Regions from separate parts of the Thioalkalivibrio sp. AKL17 genome, predicted to be linked through region 2. Evidence: predicted binding sites of a transcription regulator. Region 2 holds the regulator's gene; each other region holds the start of a gene.
The links. Region 2 encodes sigma-54, which starts transcription at its own class of promoters, with help from an activator protein. Its sites were predicted from a motif close to TGGCANGNTNCNTGCTT; they were not measured.
Positions count from the first base shown of each region.

Region 1: the regulator sigma-54 is predicted to act here: its motif matches at 5,785-5,801, upstream of D577_RS0109835 (TonB-dependent copper receptor).
Region 3: the regulator sigma-54 is predicted to act here: its motif matches at 3,946-3,962, upstream of flgB (flagellar basal body rod protein FlgB).

Region 1 is NZ_KB898767.1:312,452-321,843, reverse strand. Features, by position in the region: gene D577_RS0109855 (LysM peptidoglycan-binding domain-containing protein) at 1-839, shown strand, start outside; gene D577_RS0109850 (serine/threonine-protein kinase) at 859-2,559, opposite strand; gene D577_RS0109845 (FHA domain-containing protein) at 2,563-3,105, opposite strand; gene D577_RS0109840 (copper chaperone PCu(A)C) at 3,182-3,730, opposite strand; gene D577_RS0109835 (TonB-dependent copper receptor) at 3,749-5,734, opposite strand; gene D577_RS0109830 (sigma-54-dependent Fis family transcriptional regulator) at 6,067-7,035, shown strand; gene D577_RS0109825 (DUF945 family protein) at 7,039-8,478, opposite strand; gene D577_RS0109820 (hypothetical protein) at 8,544-9,110, opposite strand; gene D577_RS0109815 (DUF5362 family protein) at 9,207-9,392, opposite strand, start outside.
Region 2 is NZ_KB898768.1:57,093-66,484, forward strand. Features, by position in the region: gene lptC (LPS export ABC transporter periplasmic protein LptC) at 1-414, shown strand, start outside; gene lptA (lipopolysaccharide transport periplasmic protein LptA) at 411-953, shown strand; gene lptB (LPS export ABC transporter ATP-binding protein) at 950-1,690, shown strand; gene D577_RS0110385 (RNA polymerase factor sigma-54) at 1,775-3,298, shown strand; gene hpf (ribosome hibernation-promoting factor, HPF/YfiA family) at 3,302-3,640, shown strand; gene D577_RS0110395 (PTS sugar transporter subunit IIA) at 3,645-4,109, shown strand; gene hprK (HPr(Ser) kinase/phosphatase) at 4,112-5,152, shown strand; gene rapZ (RNase adapter RapZ) at 5,158-6,045, shown strand; gene D577_RS0110410 (PTS sugar transporter subunit IIA) at 6,050-6,475, shown strand; gene D577_RS0110415 (HPr family phosphocarrier protein) at 6,447-6,719, shown strand; gene D577_RS0110420 (AEC family transporter) at 6,723-7,655, opposite strand; gene trxA (thioredoxin) at 7,752-8,144, opposite strand; gene D577_RS0110430 (LON peptidase substrate-binding domain-containing protein) at 8,201-8,803, opposite strand; gene D577_RS0110435 (flavin prenyltransferase UbiX) at 8,800-9,392, opposite strand, start outside.
Region 3 is NZ_KB898764.1:162,943-172,334, reverse strand. Features, by position in the region: gene flgG (flagellar basal-body rod protein FlgG) at 1-236, opposite strand, end outside; gene flgF (flagellar basal-body rod protein FlgF) at 280-1,020, opposite strand; gene flgE (flagellar hook protein FlgE) at 1,056-2,300, opposite strand; gene D577_RS0100840 (flagellar hook assembly protein FlgD) at 2,334-3,029, opposite strand; gene flgC (flagellar basal body rod protein FlgC) at 3,040-3,462, opposite strand; gene flgB (flagellar basal body rod protein FlgB) at 3,484-3,894, opposite strand; gene D577_RS0100825 (protein-glutamate O-methyltransferase CheR) at 4,082-4,897, opposite strand; gene D577_RS0100820 (chemotaxis protein) at 5,093-6,022, opposite strand; gene flgA (flagellar basal body P-ring formation chaperone FlgA) at 6,245-6,913, shown strand; gene flgM (flagellar biosynthesis anti-sigma factor FlgM) at 7,006-7,323, shown strand; gene D577_RS0100805 (flagella synthesis protein FlgN) at 7,328-7,810, shown strand; gene D577_RS0100800 (flagellar brake protein) at 7,890-8,606, shown strand; tRNA gene D577_RS0100795 (tRNA-Ser) at 8,678-8,768, opposite strand; gene csrA (carbon storage regulator CsrA) at 8,880-9,083, opposite strand; gene D577_RS0100785 (aspartate kinase) at 9,146-9,392, opposite strand, start outside.

The sequences.
Region 1 (9,392 bases), on a different contig from region 2:
AGGCGGGCGAATGGGACCGGGCGGAGACCATGCTGGAGCGGTTCCGGGAATCCCGCCCCGAGGACCCCACCGCGCGCTCGCTGCAGCGTCAGCTCACGGAGGACCCGGAAACGCTGCTCGCCGACGGCGAGACCCGGCATACCGTGGAAGCGGGCGAGACCCTGGGTCTGATCGCCAGGCGCTACACCGGCGACGCCACGCAGTTCGTGATCCTGGCTCGGCTCAACGACATCCGGCGGCCGGAACACCTGACCGTCGGTCAGCAGCTGCGGGTTCCCCCGCCCGCCGACCCCCAGGACGCCGGCGAGCCTGGTGTCACCCCCGATCTCGACGAGCAGCTGCAGGCCCTGGGTGCGGGCGCGGAAGACGGCTCCCGCGAACATGGGGAGTCCTACCGCATGACCATCCGCGCCGACCTCGACGCCGGGCGTCACGAAGCGGCCTACGAGACCGCACGGGCCGCCCGTGAGGCCGCCCCCGATGAGGCCTGGGACGACTGGCTCGACCCGCTGGAACAGGAGGCCATGGCGGCTCATTACGAACAGCGCGGCCTGGATGCGCGAGACCGCGACGACGCGGACGCGGCCAGGGACTGGCTGGAACGCGCACTCGAGGCGGAACCCGGGCGCGAACCGGCACGAACCGAACTGGCGCGTCTGCGGCGCGCGGAAGCGGAGACCCTGCACTCCGCCGCGATCGTCCACTACCGCAACCAGGAACTCGAGCGGGCCATTGAGCTGTGGGATGCCGCGCTCGAGCTCGATCCCGACTTCGACGCGGCGGAAGGCTATCGCCTGCGCGCCCGCGAGCTGCAGCGGCGCCTGGAGAACATGGAGTAACCGGCCGGACCGCGGCGGACTATCCGCTGCGTTCGTCGCCGCCCGGGTCCGCGCCGGGCGGCCGTTCCGGTGGAGCCACTGGCATGGTCCGCGTGGCGGAGGCATCGTCCTTGTGCCCCGACGGCGCCGGGTCCGCAGCCGCCCGCTTGACCCGCGCTTCCAGCGAATCCGCCATGGCGTTGTAGGCGGAGAATACGCGTTCGAAGTCGTCCCGCCGCCGCACCCGGATACGGGTATCCAGCCGCCCCTGAGCGATCTGGTCCAGCGCGCCGCGCAGGGTTTCCATCGGCACCTGCAGGCGCCGGGCAAAGACATAGACGCCCAGCAGCACCGCCAGCACGGTCACCACCGTCAGCATGAGCAGCGCCATCATGGTGGTGCGCCCCGCTTCCTGCAGCGAAGAGGTACTGAGCGCCACCTGCAGATGTCCCAGTTCGAAATCCTGGAACCGCACCGGCGCCTCGAACAGGAACACCTCGTTGCCGTCCGGACCGGCGGTGGACCATACCGTGCGCCCCTCGCGCGAGAGCAGAAGATCCTCGGCCGGCGGCTCGTTGCGCGGCTCGCCCAGCGCGTCCGGGTCGGAGCTGGCGACGATACGTCCGTGCCGGTCGCTGACGGACAGCAGTTCGATCTCGCGATTGGCCTGCATGTCGCGCAGGCGCGCCTGCATCGCGATGGAATCCTCCAGCAGCAGGTCCTCGGCGCTCTCCACCGCGATGGTGCCCGCGAGCGTGGAACCGTAATCGAAAGCGAGGTCGGTCATCACCTCGTTCTGTTTCTGCTGCACCAGGAAGGCACCCACCGCCAGCGTGACCGCGACCAGAGCCCCCATCACGGCGGTCCAGCGCAGGCGCAGGGGCACGATGCGGCGCCCGGCACCGGCGCGTTCGCGTTCGGCGCGCTCGTCCTCGATGCGCTGCAGATCCACCAGCAGCTCGGCGGCCGACTGATAACGCCGGGACGGGTCGCGTTCCAGCAGCCGGCGCACCACCGCGACCAGGTCTTCCGGGCAGTCGCGGATGATCGGCCGTGGTTCCGGCACCGGCTCTTCCAGGACCCGCTCCAGGACCCGACCGGCCTCGCCATCCAGAAACGGCCGATGCCCGGTGAGCAGTTCGTACAGCACTACGCCCATCGACCACAGATCGCTGCGACCGTCGGCATCACCGCCGCGGATCAGCTCGGGGGCCATGTAATGGGGAGTACCGGCCGACGCGGTGTGGTCCTCGGCGCGCCATTCGGGATCGAACAGGGTCTCGGCAATGCCGAAATCCATCACCTTGATGTTGACCGTGGCACTGGTGACGAGGATGTTTTCCGGCTTGATGTCCCGGTGGATCACGCCATGGCGGTGAGCATAGTCCAGCGCCTCGGCCAGCTGCTGCGCCACCTTGAGAAAATTGCGCAGCAGCAATGGCCGGAACTGTTCGGCGTAGGCATCCAGCGTCTGCCCCTCCACCAGCTCCATGGCGATGAACGGCCGGCCCTCGGCTTCGCCCACGTCGAAGACCGTGACAATACCCGGGTGGGTCAGCGTACCCGCGGCACGGGCCTCGGTCAGGAAGCGCTGGCGGTATTCCGGATCGCAGGCGTAGTCGTCATGCAGGATCTTGATGGCCAGGGTCCGACGGATCTGCGGGTCATACCCCTGATGGACCGTCGCCATCGCGCCGCGGCCCAGCTCCTCGCCCACTTCATACCGGCCGAAGCGGCGCATGGATCAGGCCAGGACCTCCAGCCCGATCCGTACCAGCACCGCCACCACCAGCACCGCAGCACCGCCCGCCAGCCAGGCCCGCCAGCGCGGACGGCGGCCGGCCAGGGGCAGACCGGCCCCGGCATGATCCCGGTGATGAAACACGAATTCGGCCCCGCCGAAGCGCACGCGGTCGCCCTCCCTGAGCGTGGCCTCGTGCACCCGCTCGCCGTTGACCCAGGTGCCATTGGTGGAGAGCAGGTTCATCACCCGGCATTCGCCGTCCTCGTTGATGACCCAGGCGTGCTGGGAGGACACGCTCGGCTCCTGCAGGACGATGTCGTTGTCGGACTGACGCCCCAGCGAATGGCGGCCGGGGCGCATGAGCAGGCGTTGCTGCTTGAACGGCTCGGCGACCCCCACCAGCACCGGCAGGTCACTCTCCTCGACCTCGGTGCCGGCGGGCTCCGGCGGGGCCTCGGGCAGTTCGCCACGCTGGAACAGCATGGTGCCCTGCGGGCCGTTACGGTCGCGGCCCTCGCCCCTTCCCTCGGAATGCTCGTTCATGCTCCCCCCGTGAATGGACATACGGGATGGAGTATGCCCGCACCCCCGGGAGGGTCACAACGATCTGGATCAATCCTCAGTGCCCGTGGTGACCGGACCCGTGGCCATGGCGCGACCCGCCACCATCGCGTACCGTGGCCTCGAAGCGCGCGGTTTCGCCCGCGGCCGTCTCCAGGGTGACCGACACACGCTGATCCCGCTCCAGCGGTTCATGCAGATCGATCAGCATCACGTGCAGGCCACCCGGCTCCAGCGCGGTCTTCCCGCCGGCCGGGATGGTGATGGCCTCGACCTCGCGCATGCGCATCACGCCCGCGTCATCCTGCACGTGGTCGTGCAGCTCGGTGACCCCGGCGACCGGCGATTCGCCCCGGACCAGCTCGACGTCCTCGTCGGTATGGTTGGCAAGGGTCAGATACGCCGCGGTCGAGCCCATGCCCGGCGGCATCATGCGCACCCAGGGCTCGGACACGATTTCCAGGCCCGCCGGACAGTCGCAGGCGAAAGTCTCGTCCGCGCCATGCGCATGTTCTCCGGCCGTCACGCCGGTGGCAGCCAGTGCCAGGAATACGGCACCGGCCAGGGCCAGCCGCCCGGGGCGTTGATATTGCGAGATGTTGGTCATTGCTTATGTCTCCCTCTCTCAGAATTCCACGTTCCACTGGGCCCAGACGGTCCGCCCGGGTTCGTTGACCGGCCGGGTGGCCGCTCCCAGTTCGGCACTGCCGCGCTGGATATGCTCGCTGTAGGTGCGATCGAACAGGTTGTCCACGCCCACGGTCAGCTGCGAGTTCCCGAACAGCTCCACCCCGCCGTACAGCGCGACGGTGGCAAAGCCCGAGGTCTCTCCGGTGTCCAGGCTGTAGATCGTACCGTGATCCTCGTGGATGCGGTCCTGACGCATCACGCCGCGCACCTGCAACCCGCCGAAATGCATCCCGGACGCATACTCCGCGCCCAGCGTCGCCTCCGCCGGCGGGGTCTGCGCCAGGGGCACGTCGTCCGTGGTGTTCTCCGAACGCACCCAGGCGGCACTCGCGTTCAAGGTCCACGCCGACGTCATCTCCCAGGCGCCGTCCGCTTCGAAGCCCCAGGTCCGGGCGCCCACGTTGCGCGTGCGATCCCCGGGCTGCGCCACCAGGATGTAGTCATCGAACTCGCCGTAGAAACCGGACAGCGAGGCACGCAGGCGCGGCCCGCTCCAGGCAATGCCCGCATCCAGCTGGGTCAGGACCTCGGTATCCAGATCGAACACCCGCCGGCGCTCCCAGAAATCCGCCGCACGCTCCGAACGCCCGACACCGACGTGCCAGGCCAGCGGCCGCTGCGCCTGCTCCTGTTCATAGCGCAGGAAACCGCTGGTGGCGGTCGCGCGCTCGCGGTCGCCGTCGCTGGCGCCACCAAAGCCGTCGCGCTGCGCCTCGGCCCGGGTCCGGTCAACCCGCAGGCCGCTCACCACGCGGCGCCGCGCATCCAGCGGGATCTCGAGTTCGCCGAACACCCCTGCGTCGCGGAATCGCGCGGTATCCTCGCGGGCGACATCGCGCCACCCGAAGGCGTCCGGCCCCATCAGGCGGTTCCCGCTGTGGCGGTTGCGGCTGTAATCGAACCCGGCGTGCAGGGCCATGTCCCGCGGCAGCCGGAAATCCCCGGCCACCCGCGCCCCTTCGGTGATGCGTTCGGGGTAGCTGACCATGGGCATGCCCGGAGGCTCCCGCAGGGTGTAGTTGTCCATCACATGGTCGATCTCGTTGCGGAAGACCCGCGCCTCCAGGGTCTCGAACCAGGGCGCGAGATCATCGCGGGTAAGCGCAAGGCTGTAGCCGGTGCGGTCGAAGCGCACGCCGTCCATGCCACGGTCGTCGTAAGCGGCCTCGGCGTCGGAACGGTCATACGTGAACTCAATGAGGGTCTGCTCGTCAGGGCGCCAGCCGGCGATCCCGGTGCCACTCCAGCGGGAATACCGCGAGTGGACCTCGTTGCCATCGCCGTCGCGGTAATCGTCCTGATCCGAGAAGGTGCCGATGGCACGCAGATAGCCCGCTGAGGACCCGGTCGCCACGTCCGCCACCAGGTCGGTGCGATCGAAACGCCCGACGGTCAGGCCCGCGAATCCGGTGACCTCCCCGGCCTCCGTGAACACCGGCGCGTCCCGCTCGAAACGGACCGTACCGCCCGACACGGCACCATGCCGCACGCTCTGCGGACCCTTGCTCACTTCGATGCGGTCAAAGGCCTGCGGGTAGGCATACGCGGTGGGCGGGTCCATGCGCCCGCCGCAGCCGCCCAGCACCGGATCGTCGTCCAGCAGCAGCGACAGTCGCGAGCCTCCCAGGCCTCGCAGGGCCGGATCGCCGCTGGTACCGCCCTTGCGGCTGGTCACGAATCCGGGGATGGAGGCCAGATACGCCCCGCCATCATGCGCCGGCAACGGAAGCCGGGGCTGGCGCGGATCGGTACTGACCCGCCCGGGCCCCTCCATGGCGGGAACCGTTACCACCACCGGGGCCAGCCGCGCCGGATCCCCGGCCTGCGGCGCAGAAGGCCCTGCGGCCGCCACGGGCGCGGCCGCGGCACCGGCGATCGCCAGGGGGATCCAGCGGCACCGGAATCCATGCAAATGCTTCATGATTTCTCTCCGTCCTTGTTCTTGTCATTGGTGTCGTGCGACCGACTCGCCAGCAAGCACCGGGCCAGGTAGGGGCCAGGTACGGGCACCAACAAGGATCGGGAAACCGGAATGGCGGACTGCGGCGCCCGAAGCACCATTGGGAGCACCACCGGAGGTGGCCGGAACCGCCACGCACACACGGCAGCCCCCGGGACCGGTGCGGGATTTGCCACAGCGGAGGGGTGAAACGCCGCAGTTGCGAACCGGACGCGTACGGAGTCCCTTGCCCGGGCACGGACTCTGGGGCAGGCTATGCAGTCATGCCGCAAGCGCCTGGCGGCCGGGAGGAGATGTTGGTCGAATCAGCCGAAAATACCGCCGAACATTTCGTTGGGAGCTCGCCCGAGCTGCAGGCCGTGCTGCGTCAGGCCAGCATGGTAGCGGCCACCGATGCCACGGTACTGGTGCTGGGCGAGAGCGGAACCGGCAAGGAACACCTGGCGCGCCACATCCATGCCCGCAGTCGGCGCCCGGACGGACCGCTGATCACGGTGAACTGCGCGGCCCTGCCCGAAGAGCTGGTCGAATCCGAACTGTTCGGCCACCGCCGCGGGGCCTTCACCGGCGCGAACGACCATCAACCGGGGCTGGTGCGCCAGGCACATGGCGGCACGCTGCTGCTCGACGAGATCGCCGAACTCCCGGCCGGGGCCCAGGCCAAGCTGCTGCGCTTTCTGGAAAACGGGGAATGCCAGCCGCTGGGCGCGGCCGAGGCGGAACAGATCGACGTTCGCGTGATCGCCGCGACCCACCAGGATCTGCAGCAGCGCGTGGCCGACGGGCGTTTCCGCGCCGACCTGTACTATCGCCTGCAGGTGGTGCCGCTGGAGATGCCGCCACTGCGCAGCCGCCAGGGAGACGTGCGCCGCCTGGCCGAACACTTTCGCGTCACACTGGCGGAACACCACGGCGTGGAACCGCCGCGGTTCACGCCCGCACTGCTGCGCTGGCTCGGCCAGTGGCCCTGGCCCGGCAACGTGCGCGAGCTGAAGAACCTGGTCGAGCGCTGCGTAATCTTCATGAGCGGTGCCGAGATCAACCCGGGCGATCTGCCCGATGCCTGGCTGCAGACCCCGCACGACCAGGCCGGCGGGCCGTTCGTGATCCCGCCGGGAGGGCTCAGCCTGGAGCGCCTGGAGATGGACCTGATCCGCCAGGCCCTGGAACAGACCGCGGGCAACCGGTCGCGGGCCGCCCGCCTGCTGGGGCTGACCCGCGACACCCTGCTCTACCGGATGAAGAAATACCAGATCGCCTGATCGCTATCCCTGCAGCAGCATCATCAGGTCGGTGACCGCCATCATCGGCTCGCCATCGACCACGATCATGCCCTCGGCGACCTCGACGTCCAGCCGGACCCGGTCATCCTCCACCGTGAACAGCGGGAACTCGCGCGCGCCCTGCATCAGCATGGCCACGATCTCCTCGGCCTCGCGCTCCACCTCCGCCGCCGGCCGATGCGGCTCACGCAGGGCCATGTCCTCGCGCACCGAGGTACGGATGAGCCCCCGGTCCACGCCCGCCTGCAACGAACCCGACAGATACTCCAGCAATCCCGGGCCCTGCCAGGCGGCTGGCGGGATCTCGCCGGCCCGCAGCGTCAGGCTGCCGTCCAGGGCATCGCCCCGGGCGTCCACCACCCGCAGTTCCCGCAGCTCCAGGGCGGCGCCGTGCGAGGCGGTATCCATCAGCCACTGCTGATACAGGGCGTCCACATCCTCCAGCGCATGCAGGCCGGCTTCGACTTCGCGGCCCAGACGCCCGGCCTCGCGGACGGAGGCGGCATCGAGGTCCAGATGCAGCTCGGCGTGGAACTGCTGCAGACCGGTCAGGCCTTCCGCCCGGGTCTCGCCCAGCTCCAGACTCAGGTCACTGCGCGAACGACCGTCGGTCTCGCGGGTCACCCCCGCCAGACGCAGGTCGCGCATGCGGAAAGACTCGTCGTCGAACTCACCCTCGATCCCGTCCAGCGCGAGTTCGGAATCGCCCTCCACCAGCAGCGAGTCGACGATGACCAGGTTGTCGCCGCGCATGCGCAGGCCGTCGATCCGCAGATCCACCTCGCCCGGCACGCCGATCCAGGCCCGGGGCAGCTCGGCGTGCAGCGCCTGCAGACCGGCCTCGCCCGCGATCTGCGCGGAGGCCTCCCAGGCGTCCCAGGACAGCTCGCCAATGCGATGCTGCCCGGCCATCAGCAGATCGCCGTCATAACCGGTGCCCTGCAGGTGGATGCCGGTGTCGCCCCCGGGGCGATGGGCGAACTCCAGCGTGGCCCAGTGATCCTGCTCCAGTGCGGGCAGGTCGGCCGCCACGGCTTCGGCCCACGGCAGCGTGCCGGCCGCGCGGAACGGCTGGCCGCTGACCCAGCGGGCGAGGCCGTAATCCTCGACCTCCATGCGACCACTGGCACTCACGCTCGGCTCCGGCGTGCCCTGAAGCTCCGCCAGCGGCTCGTGCAGCGGGTTGTCGGACTCCGGGCGATAGCGGAAGCGATAATCGACCGTCCCCGCATCCCGGTCATAAGCGAGCCGGATCACGTCGAACTCGTCCACCGCCGCGGCATCCGCCTCGAAGCGGTCGAGCGCCTCCTGCAGGCTGTCCTGCGCCTGCGCCTGAACCAGACGGTCACCGCCCGCCCAGGCCGCTCCGCCCAGTACCACGACACCGACGGCCACGCCGGCCTTCGCCAGTCCACTTGCCATAATGACTCCCTTCTTTGGTGGGTGTTGCCAGTGTGCCCCGGGGTGAGCAACGGCCCCGGAGCGAATCAGTCGTCGTCGGTGGTCACCAGGGCCGCCGACCCCATCAGCTGGCCCCGGCCGTCATCGTCGGCCGGGGCCAGGGTCAGGGTGAACAGCTGCTTGAGAGGGGCTTCGGGCACCGCCCATTCCCAGGATACGGTTCGCGTCGGGCCGCGCCCCGGCACCTCGCGGGTGTCATCGCTAACCTCGCGGGCTTCGATCGGGTCCGGGGCCTCCGAGATCAGACGCACGAACGCCTCGTGCGCATGCTCGACATCGGCGCGACGCGCGTGCACCGCACAGAACGTGTCACCGTCGGGAAGGGCCAGCACGAAACGCCCGGCCTCTGACTCCAGACGCCAGGCGTCGCCTTCCTGCCCGCCCAGAAACGGCGCGGCCACCTCCGGACGCAGCAGATCGTCCTCGTCCTGTTCGGCCCGCAGTGCCTCCAGATCGCTCACTCCGCTCAGACAGGAATCCGCGTAGGCACGCGTGAAGGCATCGGCTTCCGCTTCGCCGGCATCCGGCCCGGCCAGCGCGGGAACGGGAAGCACAAGCGAAACGGCGAACAGCACGGCTGGCGAGCGGGTCATCACGAACCTCCGGTCTGGACGATGGACATACCGGAGAAGCTATGACGACGGGCCGCAAAAGGCAATGGGCCGCGGCCGGCGGCCCGACTGCCCGGATTACATGCCCTGAAGCTCGCTCATGCCCATCATCCCCGCGCCGATGCCGAACAGGACACCCAGCACCATCAGCAGGATGTAGACCAGCAGGAGCACGCCCATGATGGTGAAGTGGGTTCGCAGCCGGCCCATGGCATTCTTCGCCTCCAGCTCGTCATCGCGCTCGTAGGCCCGGGTGAAGCTGCC
Region 2 (9,392 bases):
CGGCCCACCCACCGCCTGCAGGGGGCGCGGCTGCGCGAATACGACCGGGATGCGGTCCAGTTCATCGATGACCCGGAGCTGGATCTGCTGGACCAGCGGGGCCTGAACTGGACCTGGCGGGCCCCGCGCGCGGCGCATCAGCCCGATCGCGAACTGCTGCATACCTTCGGCCACACCCGCGGCGTGAGCCCCGAACGCAACGAGCGCGTGCGCACGGTGATCGAGTCGCGCGACGTGCGCGTGGCGCTGGACACCCGGCTGACGACCTCGTCGGCGTCGAGCACTCTGGAACAGCCGGGACTGTTCCAGCGGGGTACCGGCCTGCGCGCCGACCCGCAAGCGGATACCATTGAACTGCTCGCCGAGGTCTACACGCTGTACAGCGACCTGCCGCAGGAGGACCGCCCGGAATGAACCCGGCCACAACCGAACATCGCCGCGCGGGCATCCGCCGACCGGCCCCGCTGCTTGCCGTAGCGGGCGTACTCGCACTGATCCTGGCGGCCCCGCCGGCGACCGGCCGCGAGGATGCCCTGCCGGTGGAGATCACCGCGGACCACGCCGAGATGGACGAACGCGCGGGCACCGGCACCTACACCGGCGACGTAATCGTGGTGCGCGGCGATGCCACGCTGGAAGCAGACCGCGTGATCGTGCACATGCGCGAGCGCCGCCCCTACGAGATCGAGGCCCACGGCGAGCCCGCACGCCTGGAGTCGCCCGATCCCGAGACCGGCGAGATGCGCATCGCCGAAGGGCTGCGCATCGACTATTTCCTCGACGAGGAACGCGTGATCCTGACCGAACGGGCGCGCGTCATCACCGCCGCCGAGGATGCCCGCGGGCAGCGCATCACCTATGACCTCGAGCGCGACGTGATCCGCGCGGAACGCGGCGACACCGACGACGAGCGCGTGCACATCCGCCTGCAGCCACGCGAGGACGATCCATGAGGCCCGCGGCCGACGGCCATCTGGTCGCCCGCGAGCTGAGCAAGCGCTATGGCCAGCGTACCGTGCTGGACGCAATGGACGTGGACCTGGTGCCCGGCGAGGTGGTCGGCCTGCTGGGACCCAACGGGGCCGGCAAGACCACCTGTTTCTACAGTCTGGTCGGCCTGATCCGGCCCAATACCGGGCGCATCACCCTGGGCGGGCGCGACATCACGCAGGCCCCCATCCACGAACGCGCCCGCGCCGGGCTGGGCTATCTCCCGCAGGAGGCCTCGATCTTCCGCCGCCTGTCGGTCCAGGACAACCTGCAGGCAGTGCTGGAACTGCGGCCCGGACTGGACCGCCACGAGCGCCGCCGCATCGGCGATGCCCTGATCGAGGAATTCCAGCTCGAAACCGTGCGCCACAGCCCCGGCATCGCGTTGTCCGGAGGCGAACGGCGGCGCGCCGAGATCGCCCGTGCGCTGGCCGGTGATCCGCGGTTTATCTGCCTGGACGAACCCTTCGCCGGGGTCGACCCGATCTCGGTCAGCGAGATCCAGGAAGTGATCCGCCACCTGGCCGAACGCGGCATCGGCGTACTAATCTCGGACCACAACGTGCGCGAGACCCTGGGCATCTGCCACCGCGCCTACATCCTCAGCGAGGGGCACCTTCTGAGCGCGGGAACGCCGGAGGAACTGCTGGACGATGCCCGCGTGCGCGAGGTCTACCTCGGCGAAAATTTCCGCCTGTGACACCGATCGCCACATCCGGCCGGTGCACAAGGCCACAACAAGGGATTACTATTCACTTATGGTGAACAACGCCTCTCCCAACTCATGCTGAAGCCCGGGCTGAACCTGCAGCTCGGTCAGACGCTGACCATGACGCCGCAGCTGCAGCAGGCCATCCGGCTGTTGCAGCTCTCGACGCTGGAGCTCCAGGCCGAGATCCAGCAGGCGCTGGAAAGCAACCCCATGCTGGAACAGGCCGAGGACGACGAACTCGGCGCCGATGGCGAAGAAACCCCGGACCCCGGCACCGAGGGCGAGAACGAGACCGCCAGCGATGCCGCCGCCGGCACCGGCGAAACGGTGGACGCCGGCGGTTCGGAGGATGTCATCCCCGACGAACTGGTGACCGACACCCGCTGGGAAGACATCTACGACGCCAGCGCCAGCCCGCGCGGACTGGACGACCGCGATCCCCTGGAAAACACCTCGGACGACGATGGCGGTGGCCTGCAGGACCACCTGCTGTGGCAGCTGCATCTGTCGCACCTGACCCCGCGTGACCAGCGCATCGGCGCCGCCCTGATCGACACCATCAACGGCGACGGTTACCTCGAGGGGGACGTCGAGACCCTGGCCGACACCATCAGTCAGGGCGAGGACACCCCGGTCGGCACCGACGAGGTGGAGGCAGTGCGCCACTGGCTGCAGCACTGCGACCCCCTCGGGGTCGGGTCGCTGGATCTGCGCGAGTGCCTGGAGGTCCAGCTGGGCGAGCTGGCGCCGGACGCGCCCTCGCGCGAAGCCGCGCGCGCGGTCCTGGAACACGGCATGGACGCCCTTGCCCGGCGTGACTACAAGGCACTGCAGCGCCAGAGCGGCGTGCGCGATGCCGACGAGCTGGCCGCGGCCCTGGACCTGATCCGTACGCTCAACCCGCGCCCCGGCGCCCAGATCAGCGAGACGCCGCCGGAATACGTGGTCCCGGATGTCTACGTGCGTCATACCGACCAGGGCTGGCAGGTCGACCTGAATCCCGAGATCGCCCCGCGCATTCGCGTCAACGACCTCTACGCCGGCATGGTCCGCCAGGTCTCCGATGCCCGCGACAGCGCATTCATGCGCGACCAGCTGCAGGAGGCGCGGTGGTTCATCAAGAGCCTGCACAGCCGCAACGACACCCTGCTGCGCGTAGCGCGAGCGATCGTCGAACGCCAGCAGGGGTTCCTGGAACACGGCGAGGTGGCGATGCAGCCGCTGATCCTGCGCGACATCGCCGAAGCCCTGGAGATGCACGAGTCCACGATCTCGCGGGTGACCACGCAGAAATACATGCACACCCCCCGCGGAGTGTTCGAATTCAAGTATTTCTTCTCCAGTCACGTGGGCACCAGCGACGGCGGGGAATGCTCCGCGACCGCGATTCGTGCCATGATCCGCGAACTCATCGAAGAGGAAACGCCGGGCAAACCGCTCAGCGATTCCCGCCTCGCCCAGATCCTGGCGGATCGGGGCATCAACGTGGCCCGACGTACCGTGGCCAAATACCGGGAGGGCATGAACCTGCCATCCTCCAGCGAACGCCGCCAGATGGCCGCCATGCCGACCGGAAGCAAACCGAAAGGAGCCTGACCCATGCAGATCAACCTCACCGGACACCACGTCGAAATCACCGACGCCCTGCGCGACTACGTCAACGAGAAATTCCAGAAGCTGGAACGCCACTTCGACAAGGTGATCGACGTGCACGTGGTGCTGACCCACGAGAAGACGCAGAAGCTGCACAACAAGGCGGAAGCGAATCTGCAGGTCACCGGCAACCACATCCACGCCGAGGCCAGCCACGACGACATGTACGCCGCCATCGACGGCCTGATCGACAAGGTCGACCGCCAGCTGATCAAGCACAAGGAGAAGGTCAAGGACCATCATCGCGCCGAAGGCCACCAGCGCAACCGCGAACAGACCCCGTAAACCGATGAACCCGGCCGAGCTCATCACCCCGGAGCGCATCGGACTGGAAGCCGACTGCTCCAGCAAGAAACGAGCGCTGGAAACCCTCGCCGATCTGCTGGTGGACGGGGCCGCGGACGGGCTGGCGGCCAGCGCCGCGTTCGAAGCCATGTCGGCCCGCGAAAAACTGGGCTCCACCGGGCTCGGCCATGGCGTGGCGATTCCGCACGGCCGTCTGGCCGAGCTGGATACGCCCCGCATCGCGGTCCTGCGTCTGGATCAGGGCGTGGATTTCGAGGCCATGGACCACGAACCGGTGGACATCCTGATCGCCCTGCTGGTGCCGGAAGAGGCCACCAGCGAACACCTGGACCTGCTGGCCCAGCTCGCACGCGGCCTGTCGCAGCCGGACACCCTCGCCGGCATCCGGCGCGCCGCGGACAGCGCGGGGGTCCAGCAGGCCCTCACCCGGGCCCTGGGAGACACCTGACCATGGCCGACCGGGCGGAGGCGGCAGGCGACGGCACCGCGAGCAACATCACCATCGCCGCGCTCACGCGGGCGATGGGGAGCCGTCTGGACCTGCGCTACGTCCACGGGGAGGAGGCCGCGGGCGACCGCGAACTCCTGGGAGTCGGCGATGGCGACCTGCCGCTGGCCGGCCATCTCAACCTGATCCGCCCCAACCGCATCCAGGTCATCGGCGACTACGAGGCCCGCTACATCGCCGGCCTGTCCGACGAACAGCGTGACCACCTTGTGCTGGAGATGGCCCGCACCGGCACCACCATGGTGATTTTCGCCGAGGACACCTGCCCGTTCCCGCGCATGCCCCACGCTGGTGACGACCCTCTACCAGTGATACTGTGCACTCGCACCTCCTCGCACGAAGTCATCGCCCTGCTCCGCTATTTCCTGCAGCAGCGCCTCGCTCATTTCGAGGTGCGCCACGGGGTGTTCATGGAGATCCTCGGGATCGGCGTGCTGATCTCGGGGGCGTCGAGCGTCGGCAAGAGCGAGGTAGCGCTGGAACTGATCTCACGGGGCCATCGGCTGATCGCCGATGATGCCCCCGAATTCGCGCGCATTGCCCCCGATATCGTGCGCGGACACTGCCCCGCCCTGCTCCAGGACCTGCTCGAGGTGCGCGGCCTGGGCGTGCTCAACATCCGCGCGATGTACGGCGACTCGGCGATCAAGGGCGGCAAATATCTGCGCCTGATCATCGATCTGCGCGACCACAACGAGCCCTCGCCGGTGCCGGACGATCGTCTGAACGGGCGTCGCGGCGAAAGCGAGATCCTCGGCCTGCGCATCCCGCTGATCAGCCTGCCGGTGGCGCCGGGGCGCAACATCGCGGTCATGATCGAGGCCGCGGTCCGCAATCACCTGCTGCACATGCAGGGCTACATCGCCGGGGACGACCTGCGCGCCCGCCAGCGGCGCCAGATGGGCGAGGATCAGCAGGAGGAGTCCATCTTCCACATCGGCGGGCCCAGCACCACGGTCCCCAACCCCGATCCCGAGGGCTGACCGACATGCGTCTGCTGCTGGTCAGTGGTCTGTCGGGTTCCGGCAAGACCGTCGCCCTGCATACCCTGGAGGACGCCGGCTACTTCTGCGTCGACAACCTTCCGCTGCCGATGCTGCCGGAACTGGTGGAGAAGGTCCGCAGCGGCCATTACGACACCGGCGGTGACCGCCACCTGGCCGTGGGCGTGGACGTCCGTTCGGGCCTCGACGCCCTCAGCGGCTTCGGCAAGCTGCTGGGCGAGCTGCGCGGATCGGGCCTGGAGGTCGAGGTGCTGTTCCTCAATGCCTCCGACGAGGTCCTGCTGCGCCGCTACCACCTGACCCGCAGGCGGCATCCGCTGGCTCGCGACGGCATCCCGCTGGTGGAAGCGATCGGCATGGAACGGACCTGGCTGGGGCACGTGGCGGTGGAGGCCGACCTGACCGTGGACACCAGCCGGCTGTCGATGCATGACCTCGCGCGCACGCTGCGGGGCCGGGTCGGCAGCCGCGAGACCGCCGGCCTGTCCCTGCTGTTCCAGTCCTTCGGCTTCAAGCACGGCTCGCCGCTGGATTCCGATTTCGTGTTCGACGTGCGCTGTCTGCCCAACCCCCACTACGAGCGTGAACTGGCGCCGCTGACCGGGCTGGATCCGGCGGTGGCGGGTTTCCTCGACAGCCACGGCGAGGTCGGGGCGATGCTCGAATCCATCCACGGCTTCCTCGACACCTGGATCCCGCGGCTGGTGGCGGACCATCGCAGCTATGCCACGGTCTCCATCGGCTGCACCGGCGGGCGCCACCGCTCGGTCTACCTGGTGGAACGGCTGGCGGCTGCGTGGCGCGAGCGGGAACATGTTACTGTTAGCACCCGTCATCGCGAGCTCGATTCTCTCTCCCCTGAAACGGAGTAGTTCCATGGGCGTCGGTCTGATCCTGATCACGCATCAAAACCTGGGCGACACACTCCTGCAGACCGCGCAGAGCATGCTGGGAGACCTGCCCGAGGACTGCGAGTCCATGGCGATGTCGCAAAGCGACGATCCGGACGATATTCAGGCGCAGGCGCGCGCCCGCATGGAAACCCTCGACAGCGGTGCCGGTGTGCTGGTCCTGACCGACATGTTCGGCTCCACGCCGGCCAACGTGGCCAGCCGCGTGGCGCGCGGACACAACGCGCGCGTGATCGCGGGCGTCAACCTGCCGATGCTCGTCCGCGTACTCAACTACCGCCATCTGCCCCTGAGCGAACTGGTCAACAAGGCGCTGTCCGGGGGCCATGACGGAATCCTTCTCTGCGACCAGGAATCCAGCGATGCCGCAGCGCGCAGTTCCCATCGTTAACCGGCTGGGCATGCATGCCCGGGCCGCCGCGAAGTTCGTCGGCCTCGCCAGCCAGTACACCGCCGACGTCACCGTCGCACGCAACGAACAGGAAGTGAACGGCAAGAGCATCATGGGGGTGATGATGCTGGCCGCCGCGCAGGGCTCGGAGATCACGATCCGCACCGACGGCGCAGAGGATGCCGAGGCGGCGCTGGATGCCCTGACCGAACTGGTCGCGGACCGCTTCGGCGAGGAATCCTGAGGCTCATCCCCCCAGAAGACCGCCGGCCAGGGCGAACCACAGCGGCAGGGTAACCAGCGAAAGGGCCGTGGTCAGGGTCACCGCGGCCGCGTACAGCCCGGTATCCAGCCCGAAGCGGTCACAGAACACCAGCCCCAGCACCATCGCCGGCATGGCCGCCTCCAGCACCGTCCCGGTCGCGGGGATCCCCTCCATGCCCAGCAGCCACACCAGTCCCAGCGCCACCGCCGGCGCCAGCAGCAGCTGGATCACCACGACGACCGCCAGCGGGCGGGCGTCGCGCCCGTGAAAGCGGTGGAAGACCAGTGCCAGGCCCAGAGCGAACAGCATCAGCGGCGACACCGAATCCGCCAGCAGTCCCAGCCACTCCTCCAGCCAGACCGTCTGCGGCACCCCGCCCAGGTTCAGGGTGACACCGGCGAGGGCGGCCCAGATCGACGGCACCGACAACAGGCCGCGCAGCGGATGCACCGGCGGCATGCGGCCGTCGCCGTAGCGGCGCGCGAGGACCACGCCCAGGGTCAGCACCAGCGGCAGGCAGGCGAACAGGTCGTACTGGATGGCAACCGCGCGCCCCGCCTCGCCGAACAGACTGTCGAGGATCGGCAGGCCCAGATAGGTCGCGTTGGGCCAGGCGGCGGCCAGCAGCATCGCGCCCACTGCGGCTCGGTCGGCGGTGCATGCACGGCACGCACCGGCAGTAACGGCCAGGGTAATCAGGACCGTCGCCCCGGCCACCAGGGCGATGCGCACCGAGTCCAGGCCCAGCGGTGCAGTCCACAGGACCTGCAGCACCAGCGCGGGCAGCAGCAGGTAATAGACGAGCGTAGTGAGGACCCGGCGGGTGGTTTCGGCATCCAGACCGCCGGGCTGCAGGATCCGCCAGCCGACCCCGGCAACGATCAGGGCCCCCATCTGGGTCATCACGCTGAGCACGGGGGGGGACCTCGTCGGCTTGTCAGGGTCGGTTCGAGTGGCGGACGGAGCGACCCGGAAACGGGCCGCGGGAGGTGGTTACGGCGGGAGCCGGGCTCAGGCGTTGCCGCCGGCCTGCTGCTCCTGTTCCTGCTGCTGCTTTTCGATGTCGGCGCGCACGGCCTCCATGTCCAGCTCGCGCACCTTGCCCAGCACCTCGTCCAGCTGCGCCGCGGAGAGGACGCCCGGCTGCGAAAACACGATGACCTGCTCGCGGAAGATCATCAGGGTCGGGATGGAGCGGATCTGGAAGGCACCGGCGATGCCCTGCTCCTCGTCGGTGTTGACCTTGGCGAAGACGACGTCGTCGTGCTTGTTCGAGGCTTCCTCGAAGGTCGGCGCGAACTGCTGGCACGGGCCGCACCACGGCGCCCAGAAATCCAGGATGACGATGTCATTCCCGGTGATGGTGGATTCGAAGTTGTCCTGCGTGAGTTCCTGAACGGCCATGATCGGCTCCGGCTTGAAATTACGGCCCTTTACCTTAACAGGCCGCCCAGATGCTGTCAGGGAGACGACTGCGCGAGCATGGCCGCCCGCAGACGCTCGAGACGATCGATCGGATCATCGGATTCCAGCAGCGACTGCTTGACCGCGAGATCCACCGGCAGCAGCTCGGCGAGCCGTCCGGCCACCCAGGCCGAATCATCCAGGTGCCGTTCGAGATGCGACCAGGGCGTGCCCAGCTGATCCAGCAGACGCTCCAGCAGATCGGCCAGCGATGCATAGTCCACCGGCAGGCTGACCGCCGGCCATTCGTCCAGCGGCTCCACCTCGCCCAGCCACAGTCCGTCATCCCCGCGCCGCGGGTTGTGGATCTGCTGGCGCTGCGCCCCCTTGGCGAGGATCCCCAGCAGACCGTCGGGGCGCTGGTCCCAGTCGATGATGCGCGCCTCGGTGCCCACCGCATGGAATCCGACCGTCGGATCCGATTCGTCCGGCGGTTCTTCGCCCTCGGCGGGCGGCTCGATCGCCACCACCACGAAGCCGCTGTCGTCGCGCAGGCAGCCACGCACCATGTCGAGATAGCGCGTCTCGAAGATCCGCAACGGCAGCAGACCACCCGGGAACAGTACGGTGTTCAGCGGAAACAGCGGAAGCGTCTTCATTCGGGGCCGTCCTCTCCACCCTGGCGGTGCCCGGTCCCCCAGCGGGGACCCAGTGCGTGTTCGATCTGCAGGTGATCCAGGACCCGCGCCACCATGAAATCGATCAGGTCCTGCAGACCTTCAGGGCGATGGTAGAACGCCGGATTGGCCGGCATCACCACGGCGCCCATGCGGGTCAGACGCAGCATGTTCTCCAGATGGATCTCGGAGAACGGGGTCTCGCGCACCACCAGGATCAGGCGGCGGCGCTCCTTCAGGACCACGTCGGCGGCGCGCTCGATCAACCCGCGCGAAGCCCCGGTCGCCACCGCCGAGACCGTGGCCGTGGTACAGGGGCACACGACCATGGACTCGGGGGCCGCCGAGCCGCTGGCCACCGGGGCGGTCCACTGATCCGGGCCGTAACACTGAATCTGACCCGGCTCAGCAGCGTAGCGTTCACTGAAGAACCGGGCGATCTCCGCCGGCCGCCCGGGCACGCCGAGGTCGGTCTCCATCCCGAGCACCACCTGTCCCGGCTTCGACACCATCAGATGCACTTCGACCCCGGCCTGCACCAGACACTCCAGCAGGCGCAGGCCATAGGGTG
Region 3 (9,392 bases), on a different contig from region 2:
TTCTCGGTGCTGACCGTGCGCACGCCGGTGCCGATCTGCAGGCCCGAGGGCAGCTGCTGATCCTGGGTGGCCTGGGCGCCGGGCTGGCGCACGGTCTGGTAAATCAGGTCCTCGAACACCGCCCGGTCCTTCTTGAAGCCGGTCGTGTTCGAGTTGGCCAGGTTGTTGGACACGGTCGACATGCGCGTGTCCTGCGCGTCTAGACCGGTCTTGGCAATCCACAGTGCCTGGTTCATGGCGTTTCTCCTGTCAGTCGGGGTGTCTCCGGGATACCCCGGATCAGCCCATGCCGAGCAGCCGGTTGCTGCTCTGTTCCAGCGTGTTGGCGGTGTCCATCATCTTGACCTGCGTCTCATAGGTCCGGGACAGCTCGATCATGCGGGTCAGCGCCTCCACGGTGTTCACGTTGCTGCTCTCCAGCGAGCCGGAGGTCAGCGTCACGTCGGCGTCCGCCGGCGCCTCGCCGCCGTCCGCCATGCGGAAGAGGCCGTCATCCCCGCGCTCGAGGTCCTCCACGTCCGGGTTGACCAGGCGGATGCGCTCGACTGCCGCCAGCGCATCGGCCGGCGCCCCCTGCGGGCGCACGCTGATGGTCCCGTCGGTGCCGATCTCGACCTTCTCCGATGGCGGGATCGCGATCGGGCCGCCGTCCCCCATCACCTGCATGCCGTCGGCGGTGCGCAAAAGACCGAAGCCGTCCACCTGCAGATTGCCGGCGCGGGTGTAGCCCTCCTGACCGTCCGGACCCTGCACCGCGATGAAGCCATCGCCGTTGATCGCCACGTCGAGGTCGCGCCCGGTACTGCGCAGCGTGCCCTTGGAGAAGTCCGCCGCCTCGGTCCCCACCTGCACGTAGTCGCGGGTGTCGTACACCGGTCCGCGAACCGGGACGGTATCCGCCGTTGCCAGCGCCTGACGGAAGCCATCGGTATTGGCATTCGCCAGGTTGTGGTTGTTGACGGACTGGGCGTGCTCGGTCTCCCGGGCCCCGGACATCGCGATGTAGAGAAAACGGTCCATGGTTTGACCTCCCGCAGGATCCTCCGGTTACCGCCCTAGCGGATATTGATGATCGTCTGGGTCACGGTGTCGGCCGTGGAGATGGTCTGGGAGTTGGCCTGGAAGTTGCGTTGGGCCGTGATCAGGTTCACCAGCTCCTGCGCAATATCCACATTGGAGGCCTCCAGGGCCCCGGCCTGGATCTGCCCGGTGCCGCCCGAACCCGGCGCGTTCAGGGTGGGCCCGCCGGAGGCGAAGGTCTCGGCCCAGTTGTTGTTGCCCAGCTGTTCCAGACCCTGCGGGTTATCGAAATTGGCCAGCGTCACCTGGCCCAGCACGTCCGACTGCCCGTTGCTGTAGCGCGCAAACACCACGCCCTCGTTGTCGATATCGATATCGGTCAGCGTGCCCGGGGCAAACCCGTCCTGGTTGAGGTCGCTGACCCCGAAATCGGAGCCGTACTGGGTCGTTCCGGCGAAATCGATGGTGATCTCGTGGTCATCCTCGAAGTTGCCGCCGGGAGTGAAGGTAAAGGTCGCGTCGTCGTCATCCATCGCGTCGAAATCCAGCTCGCCGTTGCCATCGAACGCCAGCTGCTTGGGATCGCCCTCATTGACCACCTCGCCGTTGACGGCGACATGGGCCTCCCACTCGTTGTCATCGGTCTTGGTGAAATAGACCTCCGCGTCCTGGGCCTCGCCCTGGCCGTTGTACACCGTCAGCGAAGTGGAAAAGTTGTAGCTGTCCGGGACGGCCACGCCATCATCGGTTTCGAAGCCGTCCTCGATCACCGGGGAATCCGACTGCAGATTCAGCCGGGCCTCGATATCGGAGGTCACCTGAGGTGCACCCTCGCCGGTCTGCAGCTGCAGGTCGCCCGGAGCACCTCCCAGATCTGCCGGGTCAGTATCACCGTCCTCGGCAATGTATCCCTGCAGGTTCTGGCCCTGACTGTTCACCAGGAAGCCATCGCGGTCGACCTGAAACTCGCCGGCGCGCGAATAGACCGTATTGCCATCATCATTGAGCTGGAAAAAGCCCTCGCCGTCGATGGCCAGGTCCAGACCGTTCTCGGTGAACTCGGTCTGCCCCTGGCTAAACTGCTGGGTCACCGCCAGCAGGCGCGAACCGGCACCGGTGGCCGTCTGCGAGGTCCCGCCGAAGGACTGCGCATAGACGTCCCCGAATTCCGCACGCGATTTCTTGAACCCGGTGGTCCCCGAGTTGGAGATGTTGTCGCCGGTCACGTCCAGGTCGGCCTGGGCCGAGTTCAGTCCGCTCAATCCGATGTTGAAGGGCATGTTCCGTTCCTCCGTCAGGTTTTTCGTCGAACGTCAGCCGGAGATCCGGCGTACGTCGGAAAAGTCGATCTCGCCCACACCATGCACATTCAGTGCCAGGCCGTTTTTCTCGCCGCCCATGGAGACGCTGTCCACGCGCTGGTTGAGAAAGGTCTCCAGCGATTCGGTGCTCTCCCCGCTGCGCGCGGTCGCCCGTACCTCGTAGACCCCGGCCGGCGCGCGCTGTCCGTTGTCGGTCAGGCCATCCCACTGGAAGTCCTGCAGCCCGGCGCCCATCGCGCCGAGATTCATGCTGCGCACGCGTTCACCAGCTCCGTTCATGATCTCGACCTCCACCGACTCGGCCGAGGCCCCCAGCTCGAACGCGCCGCTCATGCCGCCCTCGGGATCCAGCTGGCCGAACTCCACCGGCACCAGCACGTCCTTGCCAACGAGATTGGCGCCCTGCACCGCCTGGTTCTGGCCCATCGACTGGGCGAAGCCCTCGAACGACTCGTTCAGCTCCTGGATTCCGGTGACGCTGGAGAATTGCGCCATCTGCGCGATGAAGTCCCCGTTTTCCATCGGCTCGAACGGGTCCTGGTTCTGCAGCTGGGTCGTCATCAGCTTGAGGAAGTCCTCCTGTCCCAGTTCTTCGCTCGGCCCCTCCGCCTCCTGGCGGTCGCGCTGGGCCTGGCGGTCGGTGCGAATGCCCGCCCCTTCAAGCATGTCGGGAGTCAGTCCGGTCATCTGCGTTCTCCTAGCCCTGTCCGCCCATCTGCAGCGTGCGCTGCATCAGCTGGCGGGTGGTGTCCATGACTTCGACGTTGGCTTCGTAATTGCGCGAGGCCGACATCATGTTGGCCATCTCCTCCACCACGCTGACTGCGGGCCGGAAGATGTAGCCTTCTTCGTTCGCCTTCGGATGGTTCGGCTCGTAGTGCATGTGCGGCTCGGCATCCGATTCCTCGATGCCCGCCACCTGCACTGGTGTCGCCGTCCCGTCGCGGTTGGCCTGGTCCATCACCGCCTGAAACAGGACATGCTTTCCGCGATAGGCCTCCTCGGCACTGCCAGCCGCCGTATTGGCGTTGGCCAGATTCGAGGACACCGTATTCAGCCGCGCCGACTGCGCCGTCAGCGCCGAGGCCGAGGTATTGAAAAGGTTGAACAGATCACTCACGGCGGTGGCCTCCCGTCAGGTTCAGCGATTGCCCCGGAAGGCATCGCGAATGCCGGAAACCCGGCGGTTAAGAAATTCGAGACTGCTCTGGTACTTGACCGAGTTCTCGGCGAACGCCGCCCGCTCCATCTGCGGATCCACGGTGTTGCCGTCCAGAGATGGCTGTGAAGGAATGCGGTATTTGAGCTCGGCCCCGGTGCCCGCGGCGGCCGTCCCTGGATCCTGATGACCTGCCCGGGTCTGGCTCATCGCCAGCTGCCCGCCACCGCCCCCGTCGGCCGCCTCCAGCTGGCTGCGAAAATCCAGATCGCGCGCCTTGTAGCCGGGGGTGTCGGCATTGGCGATATTCGAGCTCAGAACCTCCATGCGCTGCGAACGCAGGTTCACCGACTCCGGCAGAATCCCGAGTGCCTTGTCCAGCGATATGCTCATCCCGTTCCGTCCGGCCCGCACATGGCGGGCATCCGTTGCCTGACCACGACGATGCAATCGCCGTGCCATTGGCTGCCGGCAAAAGGGAAAAGGATTGGGAGGGACGCCGGCGCGCGGCCGGCCGCGCGGCGAATCGCCGCGCTGGGAAACGAGCACCGGGCCCGTTGCAGGCCCGGCGTGGAGGGGTTCAGCCCTTCAGCCGCAGGACCGAGCCGTACTCGGTGCGCACGGTTTCGTAGGCCTTGCTGTAGGGCCCGACCGTCTCGGAAGCGCCAAGAAACAGATAGCCACCGGGGTTGAGCTGCTTCGCTATACCGTCAAGGACCTGACGCTTGGTCTCGGCCGAGAAATAGATCAGGACGTTGCGGCAGAACACGATGTCAAACTTGCCCAGCGCCGCGTAGCTGTCGACCAGGTTGAGTTTCTGAAACCGGCAGCGGCGCTGCACTTCGGGGATGATCTTGTGCCCCTCGGGCACGGTCTCGAAAAACCGGGACCGCCGCGACTCGCTGAGCCCGCGCACGATGCTCAGACCGTCATAGACTCCCTTGCGGGCATCTTCCAGCACGCCCTCGGACAGGTCCGTCCCGAGAATGCTGACGGGCACCACCCGGCGCGGGCGCGACGCCTCCCATTCCGAGACCACCATCGAGATGCTGTAGGGCTCCTGGCCACTGGAACACCCGGCCGACCAGACCTTGATCGACGACCGAGTGGACGCCAGCTCCGGGAGGATCACGTGGCGCAGGATTTCGAACGGAAAACCGTCGCGAAACCAGGAGGTTTCGTTGGTGGTCATCGCGTCGATGACGCGCGTGCGCAGCTTCGGGCTGGGGGCCTTGCGCAGCGCGTGCAGCAGCTCCGGCACGTCCTTGTAGCCGAATTCATCCAGCAGGCGGGACAACCGGCTGGACACCAGGTACTGGCGGCTGTCCCCCAGCACCAGGCCACAGCACTCGGAGAGAAAGCGCGCGAATTCTTCGTAGTCACGGGAATCGATCACGCACACATCTCCGCCTTGACGCGTGCCGGGCCCGTCCGCCGTCCGCTGGTTGTTCGGTTCGATGATTCCATGCCGCCACAGTATAGGGCTTCGAGGCGGCCTTGCGGGAGTCCGCAGCCTGCAAAGGGGCGGCAAGCGCCGACCGCCCTCCTCCGCCGGGCCGGCAACCCCTCGCCCCCGGCAACCACCGACATCTCAGGCGGTCTTGTTGATCTGTTCCAGGACCGCACTGGCCAGTTCGTCCGGGTTGAACTTGGAGAGGAACGCATCCGCGCCGGCCCTACGCACCATGTCGGTATTGAATTCGCCGCTGAGCGAGGAATGCAGCAGCACCCGCAGCGGTCGCAGCCGCTCGTTCTCGCGGATCTTTGCCGTCAGGGTGTAACCGTCCATGCGCGGCATTTCGATATCCGAGATCACCAGCTCGACCGTGTCGTGGATCGGGCCCTCTGCGGCTTTCTCCTCCAGGTAATCCAGGGCTTCACGCCCGTCCTTGCACAGCACGTAGGGCCACTCGAGCCCCTGGATGGCGCTTTCGATCTGGCGGCGGGCCACCACCGAATCGTCGGCGATGACGATTTCCCGACGCTCGGGTGTCTGCTCGGCCACCGCGGAACGCACGCTTTCCGACACCTCGGTGGGCAGCGGATTGACCAGCGACAGCACGCGCTCCACGTCGATGATCTCCACCAGCTTGTTGTCGAGTTCGGTGACCGCCACCAGAAACGACTCGCGCCCGGTGCCGCGCGGGGGCGACTTCACCTGGTCCCAGTTGACGTTCACGATCCGATCCACCGCCGATACCATGAAGCCCTGCACCGAGCGGTTGAACTCCGTGATCACAACCTTCTGCTGCCCGTCCGCCCCGGCCCGGGTCGACTGCATGCCCATCGCCCGCGCCAGATCGATGATCGGCACGGTCTTGTCGCGCAGGGTGGTCACTCCCCGCACCACCCCGGCGGACCCGGGAATCTGGCGCAACTGCGGCAGCGGAATCACCTCGCGCACCTTGAACACGTTGATCCCGAAGGTCTGCGTGCCGCCCAGATAGAACAGCAGAAGCTCCATCCGGTTCTGCCCGACCATCTGCGTGCGCTGGTTCACGTCGTCAATAAACTGACTCACGGTTCTCGCCCCCTGGGTTGTTCTCCCTGCTAACGGCCGCGCCGGCGGGAGCTTGAACCACGCATCGGGCGTGCAGGACAGGCCCGGATACCATGGCACGGAATCTGCATGCATCCCGCTACGAAGACACAGGGTCAACGGTGACCGGACATGCACCTTCTCAAGTTACAGGCTTTGCTCCCGTACCGCAGCCCGGGCCGCAGCGGGGGTGCGCTTCTCCTGATGCTCGCGCTCCTCGCCCCGGGCGCGCAAGCGGAGATCGAGCCGGTGCAGAACATCCGTGACAGCGCGGAACGGTTCCTGCACCAGCAGCTGGGGGAGCACAACGGTGACGATGTGGAGGTGCAACTCGGTCATGTCGACGAGCGCCTGCGCCTCAAGCGCTGCGACGAGCCCCTGGAGGCCTCGCTGCCGCCCGGCGGACGCCCGAGAGGCAATACCGCGGTCAACATCCGCTGCCCCGGGCCGGTGACCTGGTCGGTGTACGTTCCGGCCGCCGTGGAACGCCACGCCGAGGTGGTGGTGGCCCGACGCAACCTGTCGCGCCAGCAGACCCTGGGACCGGGCGATCTGCGCATGGAACGCATCGAGACGTCGCGCCAGGCCACCCATTATTTCGAGGACGCATCCGAGGTCGTCGGTCTGCAGACCCGCCGCGCGATCCGCCAGGGCCAGGTCATCGGCCAGCAGCACGTCAACGAACGCCAGGTGATCCAGCGCGGCCAGCGCGTTACCATCCTCGCCAGCAGCGGCAGTGTCACTATCCGCATGCAGGGCGAAGCCCTGGAGGACGCCACGGCCGGCGACTGGATCCGCGTGCGCAACACGTCCTCGGGACGCGAGATCGAGGGCGAGGTCCAGCCATCGGGCACGGTCCGCGTCGCCCTGTAGTAAAATGTGACGGAAATCCCGCAACTGACCCTACAGTTTCGGGCATTCCGGCCGATACACGCGGTAGACCAGTAAAACGACAGGACAAAGTCATGGATATCAAAGGCCCCAACATCAACGGCCTGCGCCCCGACAGCCAGAACGGCGGAGTCCGCGGCCGTGACGACGACGCCCGCACCGGCGGCAACGGGGTGGATCGCGCCGGCAATGGCGATGCCGCCAATGGCGACGCCGTCACCCTGACCGGTGCCGCCCAGGCCATGAACGGCAGCGGCGAAGCCAGCGAGGCCGCGCCGTTCAACGAGGCGAAGGTGGCCGAGATCCGCGAGGCGATCGCTCAGGGGAACTACCCGATCGACAACGAAGAACTGGCCGATCGCATGATGGAAATCGAAGGCCTGCTGCGGTGATCCGGTGGTGACCGACGAAACCGGAATTCGTCCTTCCCTGGAGGAATCCATCCGTCTCGGACAACGGCTGGAGGATATCCTGCTGGAGGAAACCCGGGCCATTGAGTCACGCGAACCGGATCGGCTGCAGGCCGCGGTCCAGCGCAAGCAGGAACTGCTGCAGGCACTGGAAACCGAAACCCGCAAACAGCAGCAATGGATCGAAGCCCGCGGTGCCGAGTTCACCCCGGAAGGGGTAGCACGGCTGTTCGCGCGTCTGGAGGGAGGGGAGCACCTCAACGACCGCTGGCAGGCGCTGCGGGCGACGATCGAACGCTGCAACGAACTCAACCAGGGCAACGCCCGGCTGATCGAACGCAACCAGCGCCGGGTGCAGATGTCCATGCAGATCCTGCGTGGCGAAGACAACGGACCGGCCACGACCTACGACCCCTACGGCAAGGCCCGTCACCGCCGTACCACCGGCCAGACCATCACCCGCGCCTAGCCCGAACGGGACCGAACAGGCGTGAACTCCGTCACAGGGTGTATGATGCGCGAACCCACTTCGGACGCGACGTGCCCTCATGGATGACAACGATTATACCGTCGACACCCCGGAACGCATCGGCCAGATCCTGCGCGACCTGGACCATGGCCTGACCCTGGTCAGTATCCGCCTGGAAGAAAGCGGCCCGCTGCACACCTCGGCGCTGATCCGTCTGGATGCCGACGCGCGGCGTCTCTACCTCGACCAGCTGCAACCTCCCTCCCTGCACCAGCGGATCCGACCCGGCCAGCCCCTGCGCGTATTCGCGACCCTGCGCGGGGTGGCCGTGCGGTTTACAACCGAGGTCCGCCAGATCGTGAGCGAATCGCCGGGGGATCTCTACGAATGTCCGTATCCCGCCGAACTGCAATACCTGCAGCGTCGGGAAACCTTCCGCGTTCATATCCCCCTGAGCAATCGCCCGACCCTGCAGATCCAGGGCGAGATGCACGAAGAACCGATCGAGGGATCGGTGGTGGACCTTTCGGCCGAAGGGATGTGCGTGGAACTGCCGAATGAAGTGCTGCAGGACATCCCCTATGGAAGCCGACTGGAGTTCACCAATTTGATGCTCCCGGACGTGCAGGAAAGGGTCTCCGGCGCCGTCAAACTGGCCAACTCGCGCCCTTCCACTCGCAAAGGCCACTCGTATGCCGGCTGCGCGATCATCGAGATGTCGGCCCGCCTGGAACGTGCCATCAACGTCGCCCTGCTGTTCTATCAGCGTGAGGAACGCCGCCGCGCGATGAACTGACTGACCCCGGCTTCCGTGCCCACAAAAAAGGCCCGCACGAGCATCACTTGCCGTGCGGGCCTTTTGCGTTCTGGCGGAGAGTGAGGGATTCGAACCCTCGATGGGCTTTTGACCCATACTCCCTTAGCAGGGGAGCGCCTTCAACCACTCGGCCAACTCTCCGTAACTGCGGTGCAGAGGATACGGATTCACGCCGCGGAATGAAAGCCCGCGCGGCCCCGAATTGATGATTTTACCTTCATTCGGGCCGCGCGGAGATCGCAGCGTCGGACGTCACTCGTTCCCGCGATTGTCGTCGGAGCCGTGTTCCGAATCTTCGTCCTGAATCCGCTGAAAGATCTCTTCGCGATGAACCGCCACGTCCGGGGGCGCATTGATGCCGATCCGGACCTGGTTGCCCTTCACACCCAGAACGGTGACGGAGACGTCATCGCCGATCATGAGGGTCTCCCCCACCCGACGCGTCAGTATGAGCATGCTTTTCTCCACAGTACCTGTGTCGGACGAGGTCGGTCGCCCGGAATCCGTTGATTGAGTCGTCACCCCTGCTGCTCCTTTGGTAGACCGGCTGGCTCCTCTTCGAGTTCAAAGGCATCGTGCAGCGCACGCACCGCCAGTTCGAGGTATTTTTCGTCCACGACCACCGAGATCTTGATCTCCGACGTCGAGATCATCCGGATGTTGATGTTTTCCCGCGACAGGGCCTCGAACATCCGGCTGGCAATACCCGCATGCGACCGCATCCCGACACCCACGACCGAGATCTTGACGATATGGACGTCGCCC